Regions from separate parts of the Cellulomonas sp. P2_F12 genome, predicted to be linked through region 1. Evidence: riboswitches for the same ligand, from Rfam matches in the RefSeq annotation. Region 1 holds a riboswitch; each other region holds the start of a gene.
What was found. A riboswitch is a leader RNA that binds a small molecule or an ion and turns the genes downstream of it on or off. The one in region 1 is predicted to bind S-adenosylmethionine.

Region 1 (9,436 bases):
AAGCCCGACGACTCGAGCGTCTCGATGTCGGTCGGCTGGACGCCGCCGATCACGTCGACCTGCTCCGAGGTCAGCGCGCCGGTGCGCACGCCCGCCTCGGGGATCACCTGGAACGTCACGCTGTTCAGGTGCGCCTTGCCCGTGTTCTCGCGGCCGTCCGGTCCCCACGCGTAGTCGTCGCGGGCCGTGAGCACCGTCTCGGTGTCCTTGGTGTAGTGGTCCAGCGTGAAGGGGCCGGTGCCGACGATGCCCGTGCCGCTCGCGCGGTCGTCGAACGGGATGGCGAGCGTCGAGTCGGCGAGGAAGCCGAGCGCGACGGTCGTGGTGGCCTGCGGGAACGCCGAGTTCGGGGCCTTGAAGGCGACGGTGACGTGGGTCGGGTCGACGACGGTCGTCCCGACGTAGCCGAGGAAGCTGGCCGCGGCGGAGCTCTTGGCGCCGGCGGCGACCGTGTCGTCGAAGTTCTTCTTCACCGAGTCGGCGTCGAAGGGCGTCCCGTCGGAGAACGTGACGTCGTCGCGCAGCGTGAACGTGAACTGTGTCGAGTCGGCGTTGGCCTCCCACGCCGTGGCGAGCCACGGCTTCAGCGAGCCGTCGGCCGGGTCCTGCCAGAGCAGCGAGTCGACCAGCTGGCGCGTGACGTACAGCGTGTCGTTGCCCGAGCCGATGCCGGCGGGGTTGATCGAGATGGGGTCGTTGCCGATGGCGAACGTCAGGTCGCCGCCGTCGACTGCCTCGGCGGTCGCGGTCGTCGAGGCGTCGGCACCGGGCTGGTCCGAGCCCGAGGAGCAGGCGGCGAGCAGGAGGGCGGTGGTGGCGAGGCCGGCGAGGAAGCCGGCATGACGGCGCGAAGGTCGTCGGACAGACATGGGTGATGCTCCTTGCTGAGGGGTGGGGGTGACGGGGTGCGGGCTCAGTCACGTCGACACGAGGTCACGACGCACCCCCTTCGCCCGTGCGCACACGCGCACCGGGGATCGCGGAGAGCAGCTCGGCCGTGTACGGGTCCTGTGGCCGGGCGAACACGGCCTCGACCTCGCCCTGCTCGACCACGCGGCCGTGCTGCAGGACGGCGACCTCGTGGGCCACCTGCCGCACCACCGCGAGGTCGTGCGAGATGAACAGGTAGCTGAGGTCGAGCTCGGTCTGCAGGTCCGCGAGCAGGTCGAGGATCTGCGCCTGGACGGAGACGTCGAGCGCGGAGACGGGTTCGTCGAGCACCACGAGCTCGGGGTGCAGGGCCAGTGCGCGCGCGATGGCGACGCGCTGGCGCTGGCCGCCGGACAGCTCCGCGGGTCGACGCTGCAGCACCGTCCGGGGCAGCGCGACGAGGTCGAGCAGCTCCGCGGACCGGGCGGCCCGCTCCGCGCGGGACCCGACCCCGAAGGCCTGCAGGGGTTCCGTGATGATCCGCTGGACCGAGTACCGCGGGTCGAGCGACGCATACGGGTTCTGGTAGACCACCTGCATCCGGCGGCGCAGGAGCCGCAGGGCCGCGCCGCGGGTGTGCGTGACGTCCGCGCCGTCCACCAGGACCGAGCCGGAGGTCGGGTCGGCCAGGCGCAGCGCGAGCCGGGCGGTCGTGGACTTGCCCGAGCCGGACTCGCCGACCAGGGCGAGGGTGCGGCCGCGGGGCAGCACGAACGAGACATCGTCGACGGCCCGCAGCGTCCCGCCGCCCGCGGACCGCGGCAGCGCGAAGTCCTTGGACAGGTGCCGGACCTCGAGCGCGGGGACTGCGGTCGGCGGGACGGGCGCGGCGATCGTGCGGGCGCCCCGCAGGCTGGGGGCCGCGGCGAGCAGGGCGCGCGTGTACGGGTCCGACGGCGAGCCGAGCACCTGGTCGGGCGTGCCTTGCTCGACCACCCGCCCCTGCGACATCACGACGATCCGGTCGGCGCGGTCGGCGGCCACCCCGAGGTCGTGCGTGATGAGCAGCACGCCCGTCCCGGTACCCGTCGTCAGCTGCTCGAGGTGGTCCAGGATCTGGCGCTGCACCGTCACGTCGAGCGCGCTCGTCGGCTCGTCGGCCACCAGCAGGCGCGGCTGCGCCGCGAGCGCGATGGCGATGAGCACGCGCTGCCGCATGCCGCCGGACAGCTCGTGCGGGTACTGGCGGGCCCGGACCTCCGGGTTGCTCAGCCCGGCGCGGTCCAGCGCCTCGACCGCCTCGATCATCGCGTTCTTGCGGTCCGCCAGGCCGTGGATGCGCAGCACCTCGGCCACCTGCTCGCCCACGCGGGTCACGGGGTTGAGCGAGACGGTCGGGTCCTGAGGGACCAGGCCTACGAGCAGGCCGCGCACGGAGCGGAGCTCGCGCTGCGTGGCGCGGGCCATGTCGTGGCCCAGCAGGTCGATGCTGCCGTGGTCGATGACGGCGGCGGGGGCGAGCAGCCGGACGACGGCCGCGGCGGTGGTCGACTTGCCCGAGCCGGACTCGCCCACGACTGCGACGGTCTCGCCGGCGTCGACGTGCAGCGAGACGTCCCGGACGGCGCGGACCGTGCCGCGGCGGGCCTTGTAGGCGACGGCGAGGTCGGTGACGGTGAGCAGGCGCTCGCTCATGCGGCACCCCCGTCGGGACGGTCGAGGGACCGCGAGATGCGGCCGGCGGCCAGCACGCTCACGGCGATGGTCAGGCCGGGCAGCGTGGTCAGCCACCAGGACGTCCGCAGGTAGTCGCGGCCGCCGGACACGAGCGCGCCCCACTCGGGCGCCGGGGGCGGCGCGCCGTAGCCGAGGAAGCTCAGCGCGGAGACCGCCAGGATCGCGGCGCCCAGCTGCAGGGCCGCCAGGACGACCACCGGGCCGGCGGCGTTGGGCAGCACGTGGCGGAACAGGACGGACCACCAGCGGCTGCCGCCGGCGTGCGCGGCCTCGACGTACACGGACGAGCGGACGCGCAGGACCTCGGAGCGCATGATCCGCGCCACCGTGGCGACGCTGGCCAGGCCGACGGCGATCGCGACCTTGACCGTGCCGAAGCCGAGCGCCGTGATGAGGGCGAGCGAGAGGAGCAGCGCCGGGATGGACAGGAGCACGTCCACCGCGCGCATGACGACGTCGTCGAACACCCCGCCGACGAAGCCCGCCAGCAGCCCGACGAGGGCCCCGACCAGCAGGCCGACGCCGACGGCGACGAGGGCCGCCTCCAGGGTCAGGTGCGTGCCGTGAACCACGCGCGTGTAGAGGTCGCGACCGAGCTGGTCGGTGCCGAACCAGTGCGCACCCGACGGGGGTTGCAGCTTGTCCGCCGGCACGCCGGTCAGCGGGTCACCCGGCGCGAGCAGCTGGGGGACGAACGCGGCGAGCAGGACCAGGGCGATCCAGACGAGGGCGAGCAGCAGGCCGGGCCGGCGGGCGAGCTCGCCCACCCAGGCGAGCGGGCCGGGGGTCGCGGCGTCCTGCCGGTCGCGGATCGCGTCGGCCAGGCGGTCCGGGGCGGTGGCGGCGAAGTCGTCGACCGCGACCTTCTCGTTCAGGAGGTCCGTCATGTCACACCCCCGCCGTGACGGGCCGACGGACCTGCGCCGCCTCGGTCGACACCGGCGCCTTGACGGGCCGGCTGCGCCGGACGATCCGTGGGTCGAGCAGCGGGTACAGCAGGTCGACCGCGAGGTTGACCAGCACGAACACGGCGGCGGCGAAGAGCACGATGCCCTGCACCACGGGGATGTCCTGCGCGCTGACCGAGGTGGCCGTCAGCCGGCCGATGCCGGCGCGCGAGAACACGGTCTCGGTGACCACCGCGCCGGCGAGCAGCTCGCCGATCACCAGGCCGATGACCGTGAGGGCGGGCAGCGAGGCGTTGCGCAGCGCGTGCCGGAAGTGGACGCGTGCCGGACTCGCGCCCTTGGCGCGCGCGGTGTCGACGTAGGGCTGGGCGAGGCTGTGCCGCAGCGAGCGCGAGAGCATCTGGGCGATGAGCGCAGCGGTGGGCACCGCGAGCGTCACGGCCGGCAGCACGATCGACGCGAACCCCTTGTTCCCCACAGCCGGGAAGATCGGGTTCGCGAACGAGAACCACTGCACGAGCATGAGGCCGAACCAGAACGACGGGATGGCCACGCCGAGCGGGGGCAGGCCCAGCAGCGCGTTGGACAGACCCCGGCCGCGTGCCAGCGTCGCGACGACGGCCAGCCCGCCGCCCAGCAGCAGCGCCAGCACGAACGCCGCGCCCGCGATGGCGGCTGTGGGCGGGATCGCCTCGGCGATCAGGCCGAGCACCGGACGGTGCAGGACGACGGACGTGCCGAGGTTGCCGCGCAGCAGGGCGCCCAGCTGCGTCACGTACTGCACGGGCAAGGGCTGGTCGAGCCCGTACTGGGCCCGCAGCGCGTCGAGCTGCTCCGGCGTCACGTCGTTGGACTCGCTGCCGTACATGAGCGAGACCGGGTCGCCCGGCAGCGCGTAGAGCACGACGAACGTGACCGTGTAGGCGGCCCAGAGCACCAGGACTGCCTGGCCGAGGCGGGTGCCGATGTAGCGGGACATGTGAGCGGTCGTCCTCGATCTGCCGGACGGGTCCGGCGGGTCTGTGCTTGCACGGCGGGTGCCGTGCCGGGTCGTCACCTGGAGCACCCCGTCACACCTGAAGGGTTGCTGCCCGACCAACCAGGGTTTGTCGTCGGGGCTCGAGACCGGCGCGAAGGTAGGCACGCGGTCGGCGGTCGTCAACGATCCGCCGGGCCTTCTCATCAGGTGGACAGACGTCTCACGCACGGTTCGAGCGGCCCCTGCCGCGAGCCGTACCGGGATGTGAGAACCCCGTCCCGATCGTTGACATCGCCGGGTGCGCGGTCGACCCTCCGGCGCAGGTCACGAGCTCCGCCGTCTGGCTCGGCAGGCGGAGCAGCAACCCTCGGTGACGTGGGGTGCTCCCGAGCAAGACCCGGCCCGCCGGATCGCGGAGGGCAAACGTCCGACACCCCAGGGAACCGTCTTGTCCGTCGATCTCCTCCCGTCCTCCGTCGCTGCGCGCTACGGCGGCGCCGCGCCCACCGACCTCGCGACCTCCGACGTCATCGAGCTCCAGCTGGCCCACCGGTCTGTGCGCCGCTACCTGCCGGACGACGTCACGGATGCCGAGCTCGCCGCCGTCGTCGCCGCGGCGCAGTCCGCCGCCACCAGCTCGAACCTGCAGCTGTGGAGCGTGGTCGCAGTCCGCGACGACGCGCGCCGCGCCGCCCTGTCCGCGCTCGCGGGCGACCAGGCCCACATCGCGCAGGCCCCGCTGCTTCTCGTCTGGCTGGTCGACCTCGGGCGCGCGCACGCCATCGCGGCCGCGCACGAGGCGCCGACCGAGGGCGCGGCCTACCTCGAGACCGCGGTCGTCGGGTTCGTCGACGCCGCGCTGGCCGCGCAGAACGCGGTGCTCGCCGCGGAGTCGCTGGGCCTGGGCACCGTGTACATCGGTGCGCTGCGCAACCGTCCGGAGCAGGTCGCCGAGTTGCTTCACCTACCGCAGCACGTGTTTGCCGCGTTCGGGCTCGTGGTCGGGCGGCCGGACCTCAGTGAGAACACCCGCGTCAAGCCCCGCCTGCCGCAGTCGGCCGTGCTGCACCACGAGACGTACGACGACGCCGAGCACGCCGACGCGGTCGCCGCCTACGAGGGCCTGATCGGCGACTTCTACGCCGAGGAGGGACTGTCCCACTCGTGGGTCGAGAGGGTGCTCGCCCGGCTCTCCGGTCCGGCCGCGCTCAACGGCCGCGACCAGCTGCGGTCGGCCCTCGAGGCGCAGGGGTTCGGGCTGCGATGACCACCACCACCTCCACCGGGGAGGTCACGCTGGCCGTCGTCCCGTGGACGCACCCGCACGCCGGTCGCCTGCGCGACCAGATGGACGCCGAGCTGGCTCCGCGCTACGCCGACCTCCTCGCGCAGCGCGGTCCGCGCGTGCCCGTCGATCCCGCCTCGATCCTGGTGACCTACGTGGCCTACGACGGGGACCGTCCCGTCGGCACCGCCTCCCTACGCCTGGTCGACGGCGAGCACGAGGTCAAGCGTGTCTTCGTCGCCGCCACCCACCGCCGGCTCGGCCTGGCCGCCCGGCTCCTCGACGCGGTCGGGCGCTTCGCGGCCGACGCGGGCGTGCGCACGATCGTCCTGCAGACGGGGGTCCGGCAGCCGGACGCGGTCGCGCTGTACCTGCGCGAGGGCTGGCGCGCTGTCGAGCCCTTCGGCGACTACGTGGGCGACCGGCTGAGCCTGTGCTTCGCCAAGGACCTGCTCGAGGCCTGACCCGAACCCCCTCACGAAGGAGAGCACCATGACCGACACCACCACCCGCCCCGGCGCCCCGGCGGAGCACCTGAGCCTCGAGGAGGCCGCGGCCCTCGCGCCCGCGGTCAGCCCGACCGAGGCCGCCGAGCGCGTGGCCGAGGGCGCGTTCCTGCTCGACGTGCGCAGCGAGGCCGGCCGGTCCCGCACGGGCTCGATCCCGGGGGCCACGATCGGCGACCGGTACGCGATCGACCAGGAGTTCGACCTGACCGCGGCCACCCGCCACGCGCCGATCGTGTCGCTGGACACGCCGATCGTCGTCGTCTGCGGCTCGGTGCGCGGGTCGGGGCCGGTCGCGGCCGAGCTGCGGGCCAAGGGTTTCACCAACGTCGTGCACGTCGAGGGCGGCTTCCCCGCGTGGAAGGACGCCGGGCTGCCGGCCGGGGCGCCCGTCGGATGACCAGCCCGTCCACCGCCTTCCTCGACGAGCTCCGGGCGCTGACCGAGCGTCGTCGGGCGTCGTTCGTGCCGCTGACGTCGCCGTTCGCGGGTGCCGACGAGCCCTCGCGTGCCTTGGTCCGGGCGGCGGCCAAGGCGGGCGAGACCGACGTGCTCGACGTCGCGCACGCGATCCACTCCCACCCGGAGGAGGCGTTCCGCGAGGTCCGCTCGGTCGCGGCGGTCGCGGACCTGCTCGCCCGGCACGGCGTGCCCGCCACGATGGGGTCGCACGGGCTGTCGACGTCGCTACGCGCCGGCCTGACCGGCCACGGCCCCGACGACGGCGCCCCGCGCGAGGACGCCGGCCCGACGGTCGCGATCCTCGCCGAGTACGACGCCCTGCCGGGCGTCGGCCACGCGTGCGGCCACCACCTCATCGCGGGGGCCGCGACGGGGGCGTTCCTGGCGCTGCGGCAGGCCGTCGCGGACGGGCTCGAGCTGCCCGGCCGGGTGCTCCTGCTGGGTACGCCGGCGGAGGAGGGCAGCTCGGGCAAGGAGATCCTGGCGCGCAACGGGTTCTTCGCCGGCGTCGACGCGGCGATCATGGTCCACCCGTTCGGGTTCGACGTGGTCGACCACCCGTTCCTCGGTCGTCGGCAGCTGCGCGTGACCTATCACGGGGTCGCGGCCCACGCGTCGGCCAGCCCGTTCATGGGTCGCAACGCGCTGGACGCCGTCGCGCTGAACTATCAGGCCGTGGCGATGCTGCGCCAGCACATCCCGCCGAGCGACCGCGTGCACGGCGTGGTGCTGGAGGGCGGGACCCGGCCGAGCGTCGTGCCCGAGCGGGCGACCGTGGAGTACTACGTGCGGTCGGCCAGCCCGGCCACGCTCAAGGACCTCTCCGAGCGCCTCGCCGGCATCGCCCAGGGGGCCGCGTTGGCCACCGGCACGACGGCCGAGCTGGTGTGGGACGCCGCCCCGTTCACGCTGCCCGTGCGCACCAACTCGCCGCTGGCGGAGCGTTGGGCCGTGCACCAGGCGGGTCAGGGCCGCACGGTCCTGGCCGGCGGTGTGGTGCCCGAGATCCTCGCGGCGTCCACCGACTTCGGGAACGTGAGCGTCCGCCTGCCGGGCATCCACCCGATGATCGCGGTCAGCGACCCGGACATCGCCCTGCACACCCGCGAGTTCGCCGAGGTGGCCGGCGGCCCGCGCGGCGACGCGGCCGCGATCGACGGTGCCGTCGGGCTCGCGCTCACGGCGCTGGACTACCTGGCCGACCCGGCGCTGCGCGCAGCGGTCCGGCAGGACTTCGACGACGCCGGAGGCGTCCTGGACGTGGAGGGGTACTTCTCGTGAGCATCGAGGTGCGGATCCGCCTCGTGCGGCCCGACGAGTACGAGCGCGTCGCGCAGCTGTCCGTCGACGCGTACGGCCACGACTACGACCTGCCCGACGACTACCGCGCCTCCCTGGCCGACGTGGCCACCCGCGCGCGCGAGCACGAGGTGTGGGTGGCCGAGGACCTGGCGACGGGGGAGCTGCTCGGCACGGTCGCCACCCCGCGGCCCGGCGAGCACATCTCGGAGCTGGGACGCGACGGCGAGCTCGACTTCCGCCTGCTCGCGGTCGACCCCGCGGCCCGCCGACGGGGGATCGGGGTGCTGCTCACCGAGCACGTCATCGCGCTCGCCCGGCAGCGGGACCTCGACCGCGTCGTCATGAACTCCGGGCCGCAGATGCTCGGGGCGCACGCCCTGTACTACCGGCTCGGCTTCGTCCGCCTCACCGAGCGGGAGACCCGCGTGGTGCACGGCGGCACCCTGCTGGCCTTCGGCTACGACACGTCCGCACTGACACAAGGAGCACGCTCGTGAAGTTCCAGGTCCTCGACATCGTCCCCCACGGCCCGCACCCTGTGACCGGCGAGCTGCTCGACCCGTCCACCCGGCTGGAGCGCGTCGTCGAGACCGCCGTCCTGGCCGAGGAGCTCGGGCTCGACGCGTTCGCCGTGGGGGAGCGGCACGCGGGCGACTTCCTGTCCTCGTCGCCGACCGTGCTGCTGGGCGCGCTCGCGCAGGCCACCGACCGGATCCTGCTGAGCACCGGCGTGACCGTGCTGAGCCTGCTGGACCCGGTCCGGGTGGCCGAGGACTACGCGACGATCGACCTGCTCTCGCGCGGCCGGCTCGAGATCGTCATCGGCAAGGGCAACGAGGACAAGCACTTCCCGCTCTTCGGCCTCGACCTGGCGCACCAGTACGACTACCTCGAGGAGAACTACGAGCTCCTGCGGCTGCTGCTGAGCCAGGAGGACGTCGACTGGGAGGGCCGGTTCCACGCGCCGCTCACGGACGTCACCACGTTGCCCCGGCCGTACGACGGCCCGTTCCGGATCTGGCACGGCTCGGCGACCAGCACTATCTCGGTGGACCTCGCGGCGAAGCACGGCGACCCGATCGTCTCGGCCAATGCGCTGCAGCCGCGCGAGAACTACAAGGTGCTGATCGACCGCTACCGCGAGCAGCTCGACGTGAACGGGTTCGACCCCTCGGTCGGCTACGTGGGATCCGGCTCGGGCGGGCTGTTCCTCGCCGACACCACCGAGCAGGCCACCGAGGAGTACCGCGCGGTCTACGAGGGCTTCGCCGCCCGGATGGCCGCCAAGCACGTCGGCGAGACGCGGCCCGGCAAGGTGTCGTCGTTCACGCACATCGAGGACGCGGTCGAGCGCGGCCCGGCCCTCGTCGGCTCCCCGGAGCGCGTC
Region 2 (9,436 bases), on a different contig from region 1:
GGCCACCGAGGTCTCGACGCGCGCGAAGACTCCCGGCCGGCCCGACCGGCGCGGGCGCAACGAGTACCTCGGCGCGCGCGGGGCGCGGTTCGCGATCTTCCCCGGGTCCGGGCTGGCCCGGAAGCCGCCCGCCTGGGTCATGGCCGCGGAGCTGGTGGAGACGTCCCGCCTGTGGGGCCGCGACGTCGCGCGCATCCAGCCGGAGTGGGCCGAGGAGGTGGGCGCGCACCTGGTGAAGCGGACCTGGTCGGAGCCCGCGTGGTCGACCCGGCAGGGCGCGGCGACGGCCTTCGAGAAGGTGCTGCTCTACGGCGTCCCCATCGTCAACCAGCGCCGCGTGCTCTACGCCACGGTCGATCCCGAGCACGCCCGGGAGCTGTTCGTCCGGCACGCGCTGGTGCAGGGCGAGTGGACCACCCACCACGCGTTCTTCCACGAGAACCGCCGCCTGCTCGCGGAGGCCGAGGGGCTCGAGGCCCGCGCCCGGCGCCGCGACCTGGTGGTCGACGACGACACCCTCTTCGCGTTCTACGACGAGCGGATCCCCGACGACGTCGTCTCGAGCCGGCACTTCGACCAGTGGTGGAAGACCGCGCGCCGCGAGCATCCGGACCTGCTGACCTTCACGCGCGAGCTGCTGGTGGGCGAGGCCGGGGCGATCGACGAGGGTGCGTTCCCGTCGCGCTGGCCGCAGGGCGACCTGCGGCTGCCGCTGACCTACCAGTTCGAGCCTGGTACAGAAGCCGACGGCGTCACCGTACACATCCCGCTGTCCACCCTCGCGCGGCTCACGCCGGACGGCTTCGGCTGGATGGTGCCGGGCCTGCGCGAGGAGCTGATCACCGCGACCATCCGTGCGCTGCCCAAGCCCGTGCGCGTGCAGCTGGTCCCCGCGCCCGACGTCGCCCGTGGCGTCGGGGCCTGGATCGCGCAGAACACGGCGGACTGGGAGGACACCGTCCGCGCGGGGGACGCGGCGCCGTCGTTCCGCGAGGTGTTCCGTCGTGCGGTGCGCGAGCTGCGGGACGTCGACGTGCCGGACGACGCATTCGACGACGACCGGCTGCCGCCCCACCTGCGCATGACGTTCCGGGTGGTCGGCGACCGCGGGGGAGTGGTCGACGAGGGCAAGGACCTGCTCGTCCTGCAGCGACGCCTGGCCGACCGCACGCAGAAGGCGGTCGACGACGCCGTCCGCACGGCGGTCCGGGCGGCGATGGAGGAGGCGCGTGCGGCGGGGGCGGGCGGTGCCGCCACGTCGGAGGCCGCTCCGGGTGCGTCCCCCGAGCCGACGAGCCGGCCCGCGCCACCGGCACCGCGCGTCGACGTCGTCCGCACGGGCCTCACCACCTGGCCCGCCGACCTGCCGGAGCTGCCCGAGGTCGTCGAGGTCGGACGCGTCCGTGCCTTCCCGTCGCTGGTCGAGGAGAAGGGGACCGTCGCCGTGCGCGCGCTGGCCGACGAGTCCGCCCGCCCGGACGCGGCCCGCCGAGGCCTGCGGCGGCTGCTGCTGCTCGACGTCGGCCTGACCACCGGCCGCATCACGTCCCGCTGGACGGGCACGCAGGCCCTCACGCTGGCCGCCAGCCCCTACCCGAGCACGGACGCGCTGGTCACGGACGTGCAGCTGGCCGTGATCGAGGGCCTGCTCACCGCGCCCGCGTGGACGGTACGCACGCTCGACGCGTACACCGCGCTGCGCACCGCCACCCGCGGCCGGCTCGAGGACTCCGTGCACGCGGTCGTCGGCGACCTGGTCGCGGTGCTGACCGCCTGGCGGGAGCTGGACGGCGAGATCCGCGACCGGTCCAGCCTGGCGCTGCTGGCCACCGCCCAGGACATCCGGTCCCAGGCGGCCCGCCTGGTCCACGACGGGTTCGTGAGCGAGGTGGGCACCGCCCGCCTGCCCCACCTCGCCCGCTACCTGCGCGCGGCCCGGCACCGGCTGGTCAAGGCCGCCGAGAACCCGCAGCGCGACGCGGACCTCGCCTGGCAGGTGCAGGACGTCGAGGCGCTCTACGACGACGTCGTCGCCAAGCACCCGCGGGACCCCGAGCTGCGGGAGCTGCGCTGGATGCTCGAGGAGCTGCGTGTCAGCCTGTTCGCGCAGCAGCTGGGCACGCCGACGCCGGTGTCGACCACCCGCATCAAGAAGGCCCTCGCCGCCTACTGAGGCTCGACGGGTCCGTCCTCGCCGGCCACGAGGTCGCCGCAGGTGACCTGCTGCGCGGTCGTGACCACGGGTTCGTCGGCGGCCGCACCGACCGCCACCTGCTCCGGGGCCGCGTTGGTGGCGTGCCGGCCGTCCGCGTCGAGGTCCACGAACGTCCTGGTCACCGTGTAGTTCTGGTCGGCGTCCTGCACCGCGTTGAGCCCCGCGAGCCGCAGCGCGCCCCCGCTCTGGGTGCAGCCCACTCCGGTGCCGGCGCCGGCGAAGCCGAGGTCGAACGTGTACGGCTGACCCTGCGCGTTGGCGACGGGCGTCACGGCGCACCCGGCCAGCGAGTAGAGGAGCGCCTCGCGGCTGAGGTCGACGAGCGCGATCGGGATGCCGTCGCTCTGCACGCGGTTGACGATCGCGGAGGCGGGGACGGGGGACCCGGAGTTGATCGTCGCGGAGAAGGTCGCGCCGGACGCCGTGGTGATGCCGAACTCGCGACCGGCGCCGGGGCTGAGCCACGCCTGGTCGGGGCGGCCGTCGCCGTCCACGTCGATCACCGTCACGACGTCCGCGCCGGCGGGAGCGGTGGCGCTGTTCGGTGCACAACCGGCGGAGGGCGACGATGCCGTGGGCTCCGGCGCCGCGGAGGTCGCCGTGGGAGTCGGAGCCGCCGAGCTCTCCGAGGCGCTCGGCGACGTCACGGGCGGCGGCGTCTCGTCGTCCCCGTTCAGGACGAGCGCCACGATCACGACGATCGCGACAGCCAGCAGCACGGCGAGCGCGATGATCCAGCCCCGGCGGGACGGCGTCGTCGGGTCGGTCGGCTCCGGGGCACCGGTGGGCGGGAACGGGGACGGATCGGTCATAGGACCGGTCTACAACAGGAATGCCGCGGGCCGCGACGACCCGCGGCAATCCGGCCGATCAGTCCCGGCGACGGAACAGCAGCGCGGCCCCGACGCGGCCGGCCAGGAAGATCCCGACGCACCAGAGGATGGCCGACGGGGCCGAGTCGCCGACGGGCGTCCCGAGCAGCAGCCCGCGCACCGTGTCGGTGATCGGCGTGATCGGGTTGTAGGTCGCGATCGTCTCCAGCGCCGACGGCATCGACTCGGTGGGCACGAAGGCGCTCGACACGTAGGGGACGAACAGGATCGCGAACGTGAACCCGCTCGCCGCCTCGGGCCCGGACGCCACCAGGCCGATCGCGACGGCCACCCACGTGAGCGCCAGGACGTACAGCGCGATGAGCCCGATCGCCGCGGCCCACTCCAGCGCCGTCGCGTCGGGGTCGAACCCGACCAGGAAGGCGACGCCGATGACCAGCGCGGTCGACACTGCGTTGCGCACCATGCTGGCCACGACGTGCCCGGTGAGCACCCCGGTGGGCCGGATGGGCAGGGACCGGAACCGGTCGATGATGCCGCCGGTCATGTCGTTGGCCACGTCCACGGCGGTGTTCGCCGACCCGTACCCGGCCGTCAGCAGGATGATCCCGGGGACGACGAAGTCGACGTACCCGCCCCCGCTGTCGATCGCGCCGCCGAACACGTAGACGAACATGAGCAGCAGGGACACGGGCAGGATCACGGCGAGCAGGATCGTGTCCATCTGGCGCAGCGAGCGGCGCAGGCACCGGTCGATCAGCGCGGTCGAGTCGTGCAGGGACCAGCCGAGGGCGGGGGGCTGCGGGGCGAGCGTGGTCATCAGGACTCCCGGGCGGTGACGAGGGCGGGTGCGGGCTCGGGCTCGGTGGGCCGGCCCGTCAGCGTGAGGAAGACGTCGTCGAGCGTGGGGGAGCGGATCTCCCAGGTGTCGACGGCGACGCCGCGGCGCTCGATGTCGGCGAGGATCCGCCGCACGTCCGGCACGGAGCCGTCGGTGAGGATGCGCTCCTCGGCACCGTCGGCCAGGCGCAGCTCGACGTGCGCCGACCCGACCGCCCGCTTGAGCTCGGGTGCCGTGCCGTTCGCGATGACCCGGCCGTTGTCCATGACGGCGACCCGGTCGGCCAGCTGGTCGGCCTCCTCCAGGTACTGCGTGGTCAGCAGGACGGTGGTGCCCTCGGCGACGACGTCCCGGATGACGTCCCAGAGATCGTTCCGGCTGCGCGGGTCGAGCCCGGTGGTGGGCTCGTCGAGGAACACCACCTGCGGCCGGGCCAGCAGGCCCACCGCGAGGTCGAGCCGGCGGCGCATCCCGCCCGAGTAGGTCTTCACCACGCGGCCGGCGGCGTCCGTGAGGTCGAACAGCTCGAGCAGCTCGGCGCTGCGGGTGCGCACCTCCGCCCGGCCCAGGTGCGCCAGCCGGGCCATGAGGTGCATGTTCTCGACGCCCGTGAGCAGGTCGTCGACGGCGGCGAACTGCCCCGTGAGGCTGATCGCCGCCCGCACCTCGGCGGGCTGGCGCACCACGTCCTTGCCGGCGACGTGCGCGGAGCCGCCGTCGGGCCGCAGCAGCGTGGCCAGGATGCGCACGGTCGTGGTCTTCCCGGCGCCGTTGGGACCCAGGAGGGCGAGCACCTCCCCCCGGGCGACATCGAGGTCGACGCCGTCGAGCACGGTCAGGTCGCCGTAGGACTTGCGGAGCCCCCGGGCGACGACGACAGGAGCAGTCATCGCGATCTCGCTTTCTGTGTATGGCGTAAACTGTGTGTGTACTTCATACACACTTGTAGGATCGACCGTCAAGGAGGTGCCGTGGCGCACGACGAGGACGTAGTGGCCGACGAGGGCCGTCGCGAGGCCGACGCCCTGCGTCGCGACCGGGAGAAGGCGGCGCGCGCGGAGGCGAAGGAGGCCGACCGGCTGCGTCGCGACCTCGAGCGCGCCGACCGCGACGCCGAGCGGGAGGCGCAGAAGGAGGCCGACCGGGTCCGCAAGGAGGCCGAACGGGTCGAGCGCGACCGCCTCAAGGCCGAGCAGGAGCTGGCCCGTGAGGCGGAACGCCGGCGGACCGAGCGCGAGCGGGAGGCGCAGCAGGCGGTCCGGGAGGCCGCCAAGCAGCTGCGCGAGGCCGAGAAGGCGCAGCGCGCCGCCGCCCTCGCCCAGCAGCAGGCGGCTCGGGTGGCCGAGAAGGCGCGGCGGCAGGCCGTGCGGGTGGCCGGCAGCGGGGCCGCCGCTCCCGTCGAGCTGCCGCCCGGGATCGCGGTCCTGTGGCGCACCCCGACCGAGGGGCGGCCCGGGCCTCGACCCGGCCTGACCCTGGAGCAGATCGCCGATGCCGGGATCGCGCTCGCCGACGCCGAGGGGATCGACTCGGTCTCCATGGCCCGGCTGGCCGAGTCGCTGGGCTTCACGACGATGTCGCTGTACCGCTACGTCTCGTCCAAGGACGAGGTGCTGAGCCTCATGTCCGACCGCGCTGCCGGGCGCCCACCGGTCCTGGGTCCCGAGGTGGGCGGCTGGCGCGAGCAGCTCGAGCTGATCCTCGCCGTGCAGCAGCCGATCCTGCACGCGCACCCGTGGCTGGCCCGGACGACGACCGTGCTGCACGCCGTCGGACCGGGTCGGCTGGCGTGGATGGAGGGCATGCTCGCCGCGCTCGCGGGCACGCCGCTGTCCGAGCGGCAGAAGGTCGGCGCGATCGGCCTGCTGGCCACGCACTCCCTGGACCAGCTGCGCGTCACCGAGGAGCTGACCGGGAGCAGGCGCACCGCAGCGATCGGCACGGCCGAGGGCGCCGACGAGTCCCCGGACCTGGGCGACCTCATCGGCGCGCTCGCCTCTCCGACCTCCCACCCCGCGCTGCTGCAGGCGGCCGCCGCGGGCGCCTTCTCGTTCGGTCCCGACGACCGGGCCGCCGATGCGGACGCCCTGGACTTCGGGACCACCCTGATCCTCGACGGCATCGAGCGGCTCATCGCGCTGGCGACCCCCACGGACTGAGCCGCCCACAGCCCCGGCCGTCCACTCGGGTCGGGATCGGTGTCGGGGGCGCGGGGCAGACTCGGCGCATGACCTCGCCCGACGTCCCGATCACCGGCCGCTGCTTCGGCGACGGCACCCCGCTCTACGAGCAGTACCACGACGAGGAGTGGGGCCGGCCCGTGCACGACGAGCACGCGCTCTTCGAACGGATCGCGCTCGAGGGCTTCCAGTCCGGCCTCGCGTGGATCACGGTGCTCCGCAAGCGACCCGCGTTCCGGACCGCGTTCGCGGGCTTCGACCCCGAGCTGGTCGCGGAGTTCGGCGACGACGACGTCGCCCGGCTGATGGCCGACGCGGGCATCGTGCGCAACCGCGCCAAGATCGAGGCGGCCATCGCCAACGGGCGCGCGCTGCGCGGTCTGCACGCCGCAGGACGCACTCTGGACGCGGTCCTCTGGTCGCACGCGCCCGACCGCACCGGGTACGTCAGGCCTCTGACCTGGGCCGGCGTCCCGGCGCAGACCGACGAGTCGCGCGCGCTCGCCAAGGAGCTGAAGTCGCTCGGCTTCCGGTTCGTCGGACCGATCACGGCGTACGCGGCGATGCAGGCCTGCGGGGTCGTCGACGACCATCTGGCGACCTGCCCGTCGGCCGCCTCGACTCACCCGTCGGAGTGACCATTACTCCTGCCGGGTGACGCTGCCGCGGGGGTCTCGGAACCGAGTGTGACGCGGACTACAGTGCCGCCCATGACGGAGATCCCCGACCACGACGCTCGGCGTGATGCCGTGCGCGCGGCGGCCGAGGCTCTGACGGACAACGTCGTCCCCGACGCCGGGATCCTCGCGGCGGTCCAGGACGGGCTGCTGTCCGTCCCCGCCGGCTCCCCCAACTCCTGGTTCGACGTGCCGTCGCAGCGCAGCCGCATGCAGACCGGCACCCTTTCCCCTCGCCGCCCGCACTGACCGACCACTCGCGGCGAGCCCCCTCGGCTCCGCGCTGCCCTCAGCGCGATCCCGGCGTCGACGCCGGGCAGTCGAGCGACGGACGCGGTCGTCTCACAGGTCGAGCACGGTTGCCCACCATGTGATCGGCGGTCTAGCATCGCGCCTACCATCCAGAGCGGCCGAGAGACCTGGCTCGACGACGCCGCAGCAACCCCCCTCCCCGCCGAGGGTGTGGGTGCTTCCGCCAGGGACGATGGAGTGAGCAATGTCCCCGCAGACCACGTGTCCCCGCACCGCACCGGTGCAGACCACGCCACGGATCGCGCCGTGAGCGCCGCCGCCGTGGAGCCGCGCACGCCCGGACTGCACGCCGCACCGGCCGCGCGTGCGCACACCGCGAACGACCGCCCGACCATCTCGTTCGAGCTGTTCCCGCCGCGAAACCCCGACGCCGCGCCCCGCCTGTGGGCCACCATCCGCGCACTCGAGGCCGTCCACCCGGACTTCGTGTCCGTGACCTACGGCGCCTCGGGCAAGACCCGGGTCACCACGCGCGCGCTGGTCCGCCGGCTGCTGCGTGAGACGACGCTCAACCCGATCGCGCACCTGACCTGCGTCGGGACCTCGCGCGCGGAGATCACTGAGATCGTCGAGGAGTTCCTCGACGAAGGCCTCCGCTCGTTCCTCGCGCTGCGCGGCGACCCGCCGTCCGACCAGAGCGGCTGGGAGGCCCACCCCGACGGCCTGCAGACGGCCGGCGAGCTGGTCGAGCTGCTGCGCGACATCGAGGCCCAGCGCTGCGCGGACAGCCCCTCGCAGGCGGTCCGGGCGCGCGTGCGTCCGTTGTCGGTCGCCGTGGCGGCGTTCCCGCGCGGCAACCACGCCACGGGGGGCACCCGCGCGCAGGACGTCGCGTCGCTCCTGGCCAAGCAGCAGGCCGGCGCCGACTTCGCGATCACGCAGGTCTTCTTCGACGCGGACGACTACCTGGGTATCGTGGCGGAGGCCCGCGAGGCCGGGGTGACCATCCCGATCATCCCGGGCATCATCCCGACCACGGACCCCGCCCGCCTGCTGCGGGTGCAGGAGCTGACCGGCGTCCCCGTGCCGGAGAGCCTCCTGGACCTGCTCGGCTCCGCCGACGACGAGCTCGACCGCCACCGCCGGGGAATCCGCGCCAGCGTCGACCTGGTCAACGGCGTCCTGGACGGCGGAGCGCCCGGCGTCCACCTGTACACGTTCAACCAGCACCATGCCGCACTTGACCTGCTCGAGGGTGCACACCTCGACGGCGGAGCTCGGACAGCTCCCGACCTGGCCGGATGGCCGCAGGACACGGCACCCGCCCGACCCCCGAGGGACTGAGAACCAGATGAGCACTGCAACCTTCCCCGCCAGCTCCGTGCTCGGCTACCCCCGCATCGGCCCGCGCCGCGAGCTCAAGAAGGCCCTCGAGGCGTTCTGGGCCGGCCGCACCACCGCCGACGAGGTCGAGGCCACCGCCGCGGACCTGCGCAAGCGCACCCGCACCCGCCTGGCCGAGCTGGGCCTGGCCACCGACGTGCCGGCCATCCCGAGCGCGTTCTCTTTCTACGACCACGTGCTCGACGCGACGGCCGTCGTCGGTGCCGTCCCGGCCCGCTTCGCGGACGTCGTCGGCGCCGACGGTGCGCTGGACCTCGCCGGGTACTCGACGGTGGCCCGCGGCCGCGGCGACGACCTCCCGCTCGAGATGACCAAGTGGTTCGACACCAACTACCACTACCTGGTCCCCGAGATCGGTCCGGAGACCGAGTTCCGGTATGCCAGCAACCGCCCCGTGCGGGAGTTCCAGGAGGCCCTGGCCGACGGCGTGCTCACGCGCCCGGTCATCGTCGGCCCCGTCACCTATCTCGCCCTGGCCAAGGCCACCGAGGACGCCCCCGAGGGCTTCGCGCCCATCGACCGCCTGGCCGACCTGCTGCCTGTCTACGCCGCGCTGCTGACGGACCTCGCGGCCGCCGGCGCCACGTGGGTGCAGCTCGAGGAGCCCGCGCTGGTCTCCGACTCGATCGCCGTGCCGGCCGAGCAGCTGCTCGCGTCCGTCATCGAGGCGTACCGCGCGCTCGCCACCGACCTGGCCCGCCCGGAGCGTCCGGCCATCCTCATCGCGGCGCCGTACGGCGACCTCGGCGCGGCGTTCCCGGTGCTCGCCGCCACGGACATCGAGGCCATCGGCATCGACCTGGTCCGCGGCCACGCGCCGACGGAGTCCGTCCCCGGCCTGGAGACCAAGACGCTGGTCGCCGGCGTGATCGACGGCCACAACATCTGGCGCGCCGACCTGGACGCCAAGCTGGCCGTCCTCGAGCAGCTCGAGGGCCTCGGCGCCGCCGCGGTGACCGTCGGAACCTCGACGTCGCTGTTCCACGTCCCGCACACCACGGGCGACGAGCCCAACCTCGACGCCACGCTCACGA
Region 3 (9,436 bases), on a different contig from region 1:
GCCAGACCAGGAGGGTCAGCGTGAGGGCCACCGCGGCGATGTTCGTCGCGTGCCCGGACGGGAAGCTCGAGCCGGGCGCATGCTCCAGGGCGTCGTCGACCACTGGCCGCGCCCGCTGCACCAGCCCCTTGGCACCCAGCTGCACGGCCCACGCGGCCATGATCGTGAGGAACGCCCACAGCGCCCGGGTGGTCAGGCCGTGGCGCCGCCAGACCCACAGGCAGACCAGCGTCGCCGCGAGGTTGACCCACTTCGCCTGGAAGGCCTGCTGCCAGAGCACGAGCGCCTGCTCGAGCGCGGGGTGCGCACGCGTGAAGTCCGTCGCCCCCTGGATCGCCTGTCGGTCGAGGCGCAGGACGTCGTCCACCTGGGCGCGCACGACGTACGCGAGCACGGCGACCGGCACGGTCAGCGCGACCCCGAACACCGCAGCGCGGAGCAGGGCTCGGCGGCGGAGCGGGAGCGGACGCATCCCCGGAGGCTAGGTGCAGGACCGCCGGCTCGCGCGTCGAACGAGTCAGCCGACGGTGGTCACGACCGTGCCGGCAGGCGCCTGCCACAGGAGGTCGAGCACGTCGTCGGCGACCCGCACGCAGCCGTTCGAGACCTCACCCCGACCGCTCAGCGTGGTCGTGTGGATGGCCGTCGTCGACGTCCCCGACTTCTTGTCGTAGTCGTCCATGACCTCGCTCTGCGACGACAGCAGGAGCACGCGCGGCGTGGTGGTGCCGGGTTCCAGCCAGTGCGTCCCCACGATGAAGGCCGGCACGTGCGGAGTCGGCTTGGTGGGGCTGCCGGTGGCCTTGACCGGCATGACGTGCGTCGTGGTCCCGTCGTCGACGGTGATGGTCTGCGCGGCGGTGTCCACCCGGACCGACCAGCTGGTGCCAGCCGTCTCGGTGTCGGCGGAGTCGATCCAGGCGCTGCGGTCGTTGACCTGCGTGACGTCCTGGCTGGGCAGCGCGCCGCGGGTGGCGAGCATGACGCGGAGCCAGCGTCCGCGCTGGTCGATCACGGGCAGGGTGGTGCGGACCTGCAGCGTCAGGGCGGGGACGACGCCGACGGCCGCGCCGCCGGGTGCGACGCGGGCGGCCGTGTCCCGGACGATGACGGCGGTCTGCCAGCGGCCGAGCGACGGGTCGTCGCTCGCGCGCTGCGTGAGCCCGTCCGTGCTGGGCAGTCCGGCGACGACGTGCACGGGGTCGGTGACGGGAAGCGCGGCGAGATCGGCGGCCGGCGCGGCGGCGACGGCCGGCGCGGCCACCTTCGAGACGGTGATCGGGGCGGCGACCTTCACGACGGGCGCCGGGTGCGCCTCGACCGCGCTGGGGTCGCCCGCGCACGCCCCGACCAGGAGGAGCACCGACGTCGCGAGCAGGGTCGCGACCTTCGTGCGTGCCACGCGTCCCCACCCCCGTCCCGATGTCGTGAGAGGTCATCGTGCGCCTGCCGCGCGCGATCCGGCAAAGCGATCGGCTGTCGGACACCTGATCTCACGATGTGGTCGGGTGTTTGACGCTCCCGCGGTCCCTGTCTAAATTCCCTACCAATAAGGTCAAGATTTCCAGTGCGAAGCCCCGGCTAGCTGGATGGCAACCCTCCGCATGGCGGGGTGCCCCGGGTGAGGACCTGGTCACGGCAGTGCACCGCCGCCGTCGACAACATGCGAGCCCCGGCAACCGCCGGGACGAGAGGACAGACCATGAACGCGACCGGGGTCTCCACCCGTTCGATGCTGACGCGTTCCTGTCCGGCCCTCTGTCGCCGCTGACCGGCTGACCCACCCTCCGCACGCCCCGCGACCGGGGCGCGCGACGCGCACCCCGAAGCGCTCGACGCTCGGTGAGGCGCGCCCTGAACCAGCACCAGAACGGAACACCCATGTCTCGCCACGCCCATCTCGGCATCGATCTCAGCGACACCGGCGCCCACGCCGCCGCGTGGCGCGACCACGGTTCGCAGGGGCAACGGCTGTTCGACGCCGCCCGCCTGCTCGAGCTGGTGGCCGTCGCCCAGCGGGGAGCCCTCGACTTCGTGGTCTTCGACGACGACTTCGCCCTGCACCCGAGCCGCAACACGACCCTGCAGGGCCGGCTCGACGCCGCGCTCGTCGCCGCCCGGCTGGCGCCCCGCACCGCCGGCATCGGCCTGGTCTCGACCGTCGGCACCACGCACACCGCACCGGCGCACGTGGCCAAGGCCATCGCCACGATCGACCACGCGAGCCACGGCCGCGCGGCGTGGCAGGTCGGCTGGGACACCCGGATCGACGAGGTGCCGACCGCCGGGCCGCGCTCGTCGACCGTCGAGTCCTCCGCCGTCGCGGCAGCGGCCGACGCGGCCGCGGTGGTCGGTCGGCACTGGGACCGCTGGGACGAGACGGCGCCGGACCGGCCCCGGTTCGTCGCGCACGACGGCGTGCACTTCGCCTCGAAGCCCTCGACGGCCGCGCCCCGCCCGCCGCAAGGTCGTCCGCCGGTCGTGGTGCGGCTCGGCAGCCACGCCGCCCTCGACCTGGCGGGTCGGCACGCCGACGTCGTGCGGGTGCGGGCGACCGGGCCCGACGAGGCCGCGGAGGCCCGGCTCCGGGTGCTCGCGGCCGTCGCCGCCGCCGGCCGGGACCCCCGCGACGTCCGCGTGCTGGTCGACACCCACCTCGTCATCGGCCCGGACCGGGCGAGCGCGCAGGCCCGGCACGAGATGCTCGCGGAGCTCGAGGGCGTCGACACCGGCACCCTCTCGTTCGTCGGCACCACCGCGGGCTTCGCCGAGCTGGTCTCCACCTGGGTGGACGACGAGATCGCCGACGGGTTCGTCGTGCGGCCGTCGTCGGTGCACACCGACCTGCCCGCCCTGGTCGACGGCGTCGTGCCTCTGCTGCGCGCGTCCGGTCGGTTCCGCGCGGGCTACCCCGGCAGCACGCTGCGCGACACGCTCGGCCTGCCGCTGTCCACCACGAGCTACGCCGCGACGGCCTGACATGACGACGACCACCACGCTGACCGTCCGCTCGTTCGGCCTGCTCGACGAGGAGGTCCGGCCGCTGCTGGACGAGCTCGCGCACGAGTACTCGTCGCGCTACGGCGACCACTTCGGCGTCGACGCCCTGCGCCAGGAGCTCGAGCGCTACCCGGCCCACCAGTTCGCGGCCCCCGACGGGGACCTGATCCTGCTGCTCGACGACGGCGTGGCCGTGGCCGGCGGGGCCTTCCGGCTGCGCGCCGAGCCCGAGCTGGGGGACGCCGCGCGGCTGACCCGGCCCGGGACGCGCGACGCGGACGGGCTGCCCACCGTGCGGACCGCCGAGTACAAGCGGATCTGGACCAGCACGGCGCACCGCCGGCAGGGGCTCTCGCGCCGGGTGCTCGCCGAGCTGGAGACCCGCGCCGTCGCGGCCGGGTACCAGCGGCTCTACCTGACCACCGGGCCGCGGCAGCCCGAAGCCGCCGCGCTCTACCTGGCGACCGGCTTCACGCCCCTGTTCGACACGGCCGCGGACCCGGAGGAGATCGGGCCGCTGGCGTTCGAGAAGTGGCTCTGTACGGACGCGCCCCCGTCCCGTCCGTCCCTCACCACCCCGGAGTGACCGTGTCCACCGCCTTCCTGCACCAGGACGAGTCCCTCGTCCTGTCCCCGCCGCCCGTCCGCCCGCCGGCCGACGAGCCCCGCGTGTACGCCGCCCGCCACCCCGGCCGTTGGATCGCCACGGCCGTGGTCGCGGTGCTGCTCGCGATGGTCGTGAGCTCGCTGCTGACCAACCCCCGCTGGGAGTGGTCCGTCGTCTGGCAGTACCTCACCTGGCCGTCCGTGCTCGACGGGCTGTGGGGCACCCTGCGGCTGACCGCCGCCTCGGCCGTCGTCGGCTTCGGGCTGGGCGCCGTGCTCGCGCTCATGCGGCTTTCCCGCTCGCCGCTGCTGCGGTCGGTGTCGTGGGCCTACATCTGGGTGTTCAGGTCCGTGCCGCTGATCTTGCAGCTGCTGCTCTGGTACAACCTCGCGTACCTGTACCCGACCCTCACGCTCGGGGTGCCGTTCGGTCCCTCGTTCGTCGGCTTCGACACCCTCGACGTCATCGACAAGTTCGGCGCCGCGGTGCTCGGGCTCGGGCTGTCCCAGGCGGCGTACGCGGCCGAGATCGTCCGCGGCGGAATCCTCGGCGTCGACCAGGGTCAGCACGAGGCGGCCGCCGCGCTCGGGCTCCCGCGGTCGCGTCAGCAGCGCCGGATCATCCTGCCGCAGGCCATGCGGACTATCGTGCCTACGGCCGTGAACGAGATCATCGGCCTGGTCAAGGGCACGTCCGTGGTCTATGTGCTGGCGTACGGCGAGCTGTTCTACATCGTCGGGGTCATCTACGGCCGCAACCAGCGGGTGGTCCCGCTGCTCATCGTCGCGGGCATCTGGTATCTCGTCGTCACCACCGTGATCACCGTCATCCAGTACTACGTGGAGCGGCACTACGCGAAGGGTGCGCTGCGGCAGCTGCCGCCGACGCCCCTGCAGCGGGCGCGTTGGGGCGTGGGGATCGGGTGGTCGCGTGTGAGCGGACGACCGCTGCCGGGCGACCTCCCACCCGGCTACGGGCGATCTCGTGGCGTCCTGGTCCGGACCACCACCGCCGCGCCGGACGGGGCCCTCTGATGGCCGCCGGACTGGTCGAGGTGCGGGGCGTGCACAAGGCCTACGGCACGCTCGAGGTGCTCGACGGCGTGGACCTCACGGTCCAGCCGGGCGAGGTCACCGTCATCCTCGGGCCGTCGGGGTCGGGCAAGTCGACCCTGCTGCGGGCCATCAATCACCTCGAGAAGGTCGACCGCGGATCCATCTCCGTGGACGGCGACCTCATCGGCTACCGGCGCCGGTCCGACGGCGCGCTGCAGGAGCTCAAGGAGAAGGACGTCCTGGCGCAGCGGACCCGTATCGGGTTCGTGTTCCAGAACTTCAACCTGTTCCCGCACCTCACCGCGCTCGAGAACGTCGTGGAGGCGCCCATCTCGGCGCAGAAGCGGCCGCGGGCCGAGGTCGAGGCCGAGGCGCGCGAGCTGCTCGCCCGGGTCGGGCTGTCCGACAAGGCCGACGCCTACCCCCGGCAGCTGTCCGGCGGGCAGCAGCAGCGCGTGGCGATCGCCCGGGCGCTCGCGGTCAAGCCGGCGGTCGTGCTCTTCGACGAGCCCACCTCCGCGCTCGACCCCGAGCTGGTCGGCGAGGTGCTCGACGTCATCCGGGACCTCGCGGCGACGGGCACGACGCTCATCGTCGTCACGCACGAGATCGGGTTCGCCCGCGAGGTGGCCACGAGCGTCGTCTTCATCGACGGCGGCCAGATCCTCGAGCAGGGCACGCCCGCGCAGGTGCTCGACAACCCGCAGCACCCCCGCACCCGCGCCTTCCTCGACAAGGTGCTCTGACCCCCCAGTTCTTCGTCGCCCGCACCCCGCGGACGGCGTGACGAGCGCGCCCCGTCGCGCTCCCGACCGAGAGAGAGACCTCCCGTGACTACGACCTTCCGACGTGCTGTGAGCGCACTGGCCTTCGTGCCCCTGCTGGCGCTCGCCGCGTGCGCCGGATCGGCCTCCGCCGAGACCGACGGTGCGGCGACCCCCGAGGCCACCGCCGCCGGTCTGACCATCAGCACGAGTCCCGACCAGGACCGGATCCACACGACGAAGTCCGAGGACGCCATCGCGCTGCTGCCGGCGGACGTCAAGGAGTCAGGTGTCCTCAAGGTCGCCACGACGGCCGGTGCCGCGCCACCGCTGGGCTTCCTCGCCGACGACGAGAAGACGCCGATCGGCAACGAGACCGACATCGCCAGCCTCGTCGCCGACGCCCTCGGGCTCAAGCTCGAGCTCGAGCAGAAGGCGTGGGCCGACTGGCCGCTCGCCCTGCAGTCGGGCGACGTCAACGCCGTGATCTCGAACGTGACGGTGACCGAGGAGCGCAAGGAGCTCTACGACTTCTCGTCGTACCGCAACGACCAGCTCGGCTGGCTGACCAGCGCCTCCAGCAAGGTCAAGGAGATCACGGAGCCCAAGGACATCGCGGGCCTCACGGTCGGCGTCGGCTCCGGCACCAACCAGGAGAAGATCCTGCTGGCCTGGAACCAGGAGAACATCGACAAGGGCCTGGAGCCGATCAAGGGCGGCGAGCCGGAGTACTACGAGAACTACTCGGACGTGCTGCTGGCCGTGCAGTCCGGCAGGGTCGACGCCTACGTCGGCCCGAACGCGAGCCTCGCCTACAGCGCGGCGACCGCGCCCGACCAGTTCAAGGTCGTCGGCACCCTCAACGGCGGCTGGCCACTGACGGCGCAGATCGCCGTGGCCACGCTCAAGGGCTCCGAGCTCGCTCCGGCCGTGACGGCCGCGCTCCAGCACGCGTTCGACGACGGCACCTACGCCCAGGTGCTCGCGCGCTGGGGCCTGTCCGCCGAGGCCATCGAGAAGCCCGAGACCAACCCGCCGGGTCTGCCCAAGACGAGCTGACCCCTCAGACCGGATGCTGTGCTTCTCGCACGGGCGTCCGCGGTGGCCGGTCGGGGTCGGGGGACGCCCGGCCGGCCACCAGTTTTTCGTCCCCCATCTCTGGAGGTACCTGTGCAGGTCGTCGACCACCTCGTCGTCGGAGGCGGCGTGATGGGCTCCGCCGCCGCGTGGCAGCTCGCGCGGCGCGGCCGTGACGTCGTGCTCCTCGAGCGGTTCGAGCCAGGGCACGTGCGCGGCGCCTCCCACGGTGCCTCGCGGATCTACCGGCAGACCTACGACCGGCCCGAGTACCTCGACCTCGCGGCAGAGGCGCTCGAGCTGTGGCAGTCGTTCGACGGGGTGCTCACCCTCACCGGCGGCGTGAGCCACGGCGAGCCGGCGCCCGGCGTGGTCGACGCCTTCGTCGCCCGCGGCGTCCCGCACGAGATTCTCCCGCCCGAGGCCGCGCACGAGCGCTGGCCGGGGCTGCGGTTCGAGGGGCCCGTGCTGCACGAGACCCGGACCGCCGGCCGCATCCACGCCGACCGCGCGGTCGCCGCGTTCCAGTCCGCCGCCGCCGCGCTCAGTGCCGACGTGCGGCACGGCGTTCAGGCCCTGTCCGTGACCGCCGGTGCCGACGGCGTGCTCGTCGAGACCTCCGTCGGTCCGTTCCGCGCTCGCAGCGTCGTCCTGGCCGTCGGCGCGTGGACCTCGACGTTGCTCGGGGCCGGGGCGCCGCCGCTGGTCGTCACGCAGGAGCAGCCCGCGCACTTCTCGCTGCGCACCGGGACGCCCGACGACTGGCCGAGCTTCACGCACCGCCCGCTCGGGGACCACCCGTGGCCCAGCGGCACCTACGGCCTGGGCACGCCCGGGGAGGGGATCAAGGTCGGGTTCCACGCCGTCGGCCCCGTGACCGACCCCGACCGGCGCACGTTCACCGCCGAGCCCGCGCAGCTCGCTCTGTTGCAGGAGTACGCGGCGCAGTGGCTGCCCGGCGTCGACGCCTCTGTCCCCGCGCCGATCTCGTGCACCTACACGACGACCCCCGACCACGACTTCGTCCTCGACCGCCGCGGGCCGCTGGTGGTCGCCGCGGGCTTCTCCGGCCACGGCTTCAAGTTCGCCCCCGCGATCGGGCGGGTCCTGGCCGACCTCGCCGGGGAGTCCGCCGACGACCCCGTCTCTGCGTCGCACCCCGCCTTCCACCTGTCCCGACCCGCCCTGCAGGAGATCCGATGACCCGCCGTGCCGTGCCCCTGTCCGTGCTCGACCTCGCGCCCGTCCCGGAGGGGAGCAGCGGCGCCGATGCCCTGCGGACGGCCGTCGAGCGCGCGCAGCTGGTCGAGCGGCTCGGGTACCGCCGGGTGTGGTACGCCGAGCACCACCTGGCGCCGGGCGTCGCGTCGTCCACGCCCGGCGTGCTCGCCGCCCTGACCGCGAGCGCCACCTCGACCATCCGCGTCGGGTCCGCCGCCGTGCTGCTCGGTTCCACCAGCCCCGTCGTTGCCGCCGAGCAGTTCGGGACCGTCGCCGCCCTGCACCCCGGGCGCGTGGACCTCGGGCTCGGCCGGGCGTCGTTCCCGCCGCCGAGCAAGTCCGCTGCGCCCGACGCGTCCGCCCCGACCGCCGGGCGGGTCCCGTCGACGGCGACCGAGGCCCGCGTGGTCGACGGCCTGCTCGTGCCCGCGGCGCCGCCCTTCACCTTCGCCGACCCCGACCTGCGCTCGCGGTTCCTCGCCCACCTCGACTTCCTCAGCGCGTCCCGGACGCCGGCGCCGTTCCGGGACGAGCTGTCCAGGGTCCTCGCGCTGCAGGCCGGGACCGCCCGGGCCGGCGAGCGCGGTGTCACCAGCCCCGCCGTGGAGGGCTCGGACATCGCCCTGTGGGTGCTCGCGTCGAGCGCGGGGGAGAGCGCGCGCGTGGCCGGCGAGCTGGGCCTGCCGCTGGCCGCGAACTACCACGTGAGCCCGGCGACCGTCCTGGAGACGGTCGCGGCGTACCGGGACGCCTTCGTCCCCGGGGTGCTGGACGAGCCGTACGTCGTCGTGTCGGCCGACGTGCTCGTCGCGGAGACGTCGTCCCGGGCGGCCGAGCTGGCCGACCCGTTCGCGGAGTGGGTGCTCTCGATCCGCAGCGGCGCGAGCGCGATCCAGTACCCACGGCCGGGCACGACGACGCCGTGGGAGCTGCGCGACGACGCCGAGCGTGCGCTGCTGCGGGACCGGGTCGACACGCGGCTCGTCGGCGACCCGGAGTCGGTGGCCCGCGGTCTGGACGCCCTGGTGCGCGCGACCGGCGCCGACGAGCTGCTGATCACCACGATCACGCACGACCCGGCGGACACGGCCCGCTCGTACGAGCTGCTCGCCCGCGCGTGGGGCCTCGCCGACGACGAGCTGGTCGGCGCAGGCACGGCCGCGACGACCCGCTAGCCCGCGCGGTCGCGCCCTCGCGCTGGCCCCACCGCCGCCGCGCCCTCCCGCCGCGCCCTCTCGCCGGCCCCGCCGCCGCCGCGCCCTCCGGCCGGCCCCACAACGTCCGCACTCGATGGGCCTCCGACCCCCACGAGTGCGGACGTTGTGCATGCAGGCAGCGGGACGTCCGCGCTCAGTCGGGTTCCGACCCGCACAAGCGCGGACGTTGTGGATTCACACGGCGGACGTCCGCGCTTACACGGGTTCTGACCCGCACAAGCGCGGACGTTGCGGGGGGTGCACGCGGCGGAAGGCCCCCGGCGTCGAGATGCCGGGGGCCTTCTGCGACGGACGGGTCAGACGGCCGTGTGGTCGCCGATCCGGTGGTAGGTGCGGTCGTGGTAGACGAGCGGGAGGGCGTCGTCGTCGACGGAGTGCGCGAGGGCGCGGACCGACACCAGGTACGAGCCGCCGACCGGCACCCGCTGCACGACCCGGCCGCGCAGCCAGGACACGGCCTCGTCGATCACCGGCTCGCCGGTCTCCAGCGGCGTC

Region 2: linked by a shared signal. The riboswitch ahead of AC1DWH_RS11200 (methylenetetrahydrofolate reductase) and the one ahead of AC1DWH_RS04855 (nitroreductase family protein) in region 1 are both predicted to bind S-adenosylmethionine.
Region 3: linked by a shared signal. The riboswitch ahead of AC1DWH_RS18925 (LLM class flavin-dependent oxidoreductase) and the one ahead of AC1DWH_RS04855 (nitroreductase family protein) in region 1 are both predicted to bind S-adenosylmethionine.

What each region holds. Positions count from the first base shown of each region.
Region 1 is NZ_JBFUEV010000001.1:1,056,446-1,065,881, reverse strand. Features, by position in the region: gene AC1DWH_RS04875 (ABC transporter substrate-binding protein) at 1-869, opposite strand, end outside; gene AC1DWH_RS04870 (dipeptide ABC transporter ATP-binding protein) at 934-2,565, opposite strand; gene AC1DWH_RS04865 (ABC transporter permease) at 2,562-3,494, opposite strand; gene AC1DWH_RS04860 (ABC transporter permease) at 3,496-4,494, opposite strand; SAM riboswitch class IV at 4,533-4,642, opposite strand; SAM riboswitch class IV at 4,817-4,926, shown strand; gene AC1DWH_RS04855 (nitroreductase family protein) at 4,943-5,761, shown strand; gene AC1DWH_RS04850 (GNAT family N-acetyltransferase) at 5,758-6,243, shown strand; gene AC1DWH_RS04845 (rhodanese-like domain-containing protein) at 6,272-6,685, shown strand; gene AC1DWH_RS04840 (M20 family metallopeptidase) at 6,682-8,028, shown strand; gene AC1DWH_RS04835 (GNAT family N-acetyltransferase) at 8,025-8,546, shown strand; gene AC1DWH_RS04830 (LLM class flavin-dependent oxidoreductase) at 8,543-9,436, shown strand, end outside.
Region 2 is NZ_JBFUEV010000004.1:129,663-139,098, forward strand. Features, by position in the region: gene hrpA (ATP-dependent RNA helicase HrpA) at 1-2,173, shown strand, start outside; gene AC1DWH_RS11170 (hypothetical protein) at 2,167-3,027, opposite strand; gene AC1DWH_RS11175 (ABC transporter permease) at 3,086-3,868, opposite strand; gene AC1DWH_RS11180 (ATP-binding cassette domain-containing protein) at 3,868-4,779, opposite strand; gene AC1DWH_RS11185 (TetR/AcrR family transcriptional regulator) at 4,861-6,048, shown strand; gene AC1DWH_RS11190 (DNA-3-methyladenine glycosylase I) at 6,117-6,707, shown strand; gene AC1DWH_RS11195 (hypothetical protein) at 6,780-6,995, shown strand; SAM riboswitch class I at 7,141-7,237, shown strand; gene AC1DWH_RS11200 (methylenetetrahydrofolate reductase) at 7,305-8,342, shown strand; gene metE (5-methyltetrahydropteroyltriglutamate--homocysteine S-methyltransferase) at 8,350-9,436, shown strand, end outside.
Region 3 is NZ_JBFUEV010000012.1:11,439-20,874, forward strand. Features, by position in the region: gene AC1DWH_RS18915 (phosphatase PAP2 family protein) at 1-472, opposite strand, end outside; gene AC1DWH_RS18920 (L,D-transpeptidase) at 518-1,402, opposite strand; SAM riboswitch class IV at 1,554-1,671, shown strand; gene AC1DWH_RS18925 (LLM class flavin-dependent oxidoreductase) at 1,882-2,979, shown strand; gene AC1DWH_RS18930 (GNAT family N-acetyltransferase) at 2,981-3,586, shown strand; gene AC1DWH_RS18935 (amino acid ABC transporter permease) at 3,589-4,641, shown strand; gene AC1DWH_RS18940 (amino acid ABC transporter ATP-binding protein) at 4,641-5,408, shown strand; gene AC1DWH_RS18945 (ABC transporter substrate-binding protein) at 5,517-6,485, shown strand; gene AC1DWH_RS18950 (FAD-dependent oxidoreductase) at 6,597-7,706, shown strand; gene AC1DWH_RS18955 (LLM class flavin-dependent oxidoreductase) at 7,703-8,899, shown strand; gene AC1DWH_RS18960 (flavin reductase family protein) at 9,238-9,436, opposite strand, start outside.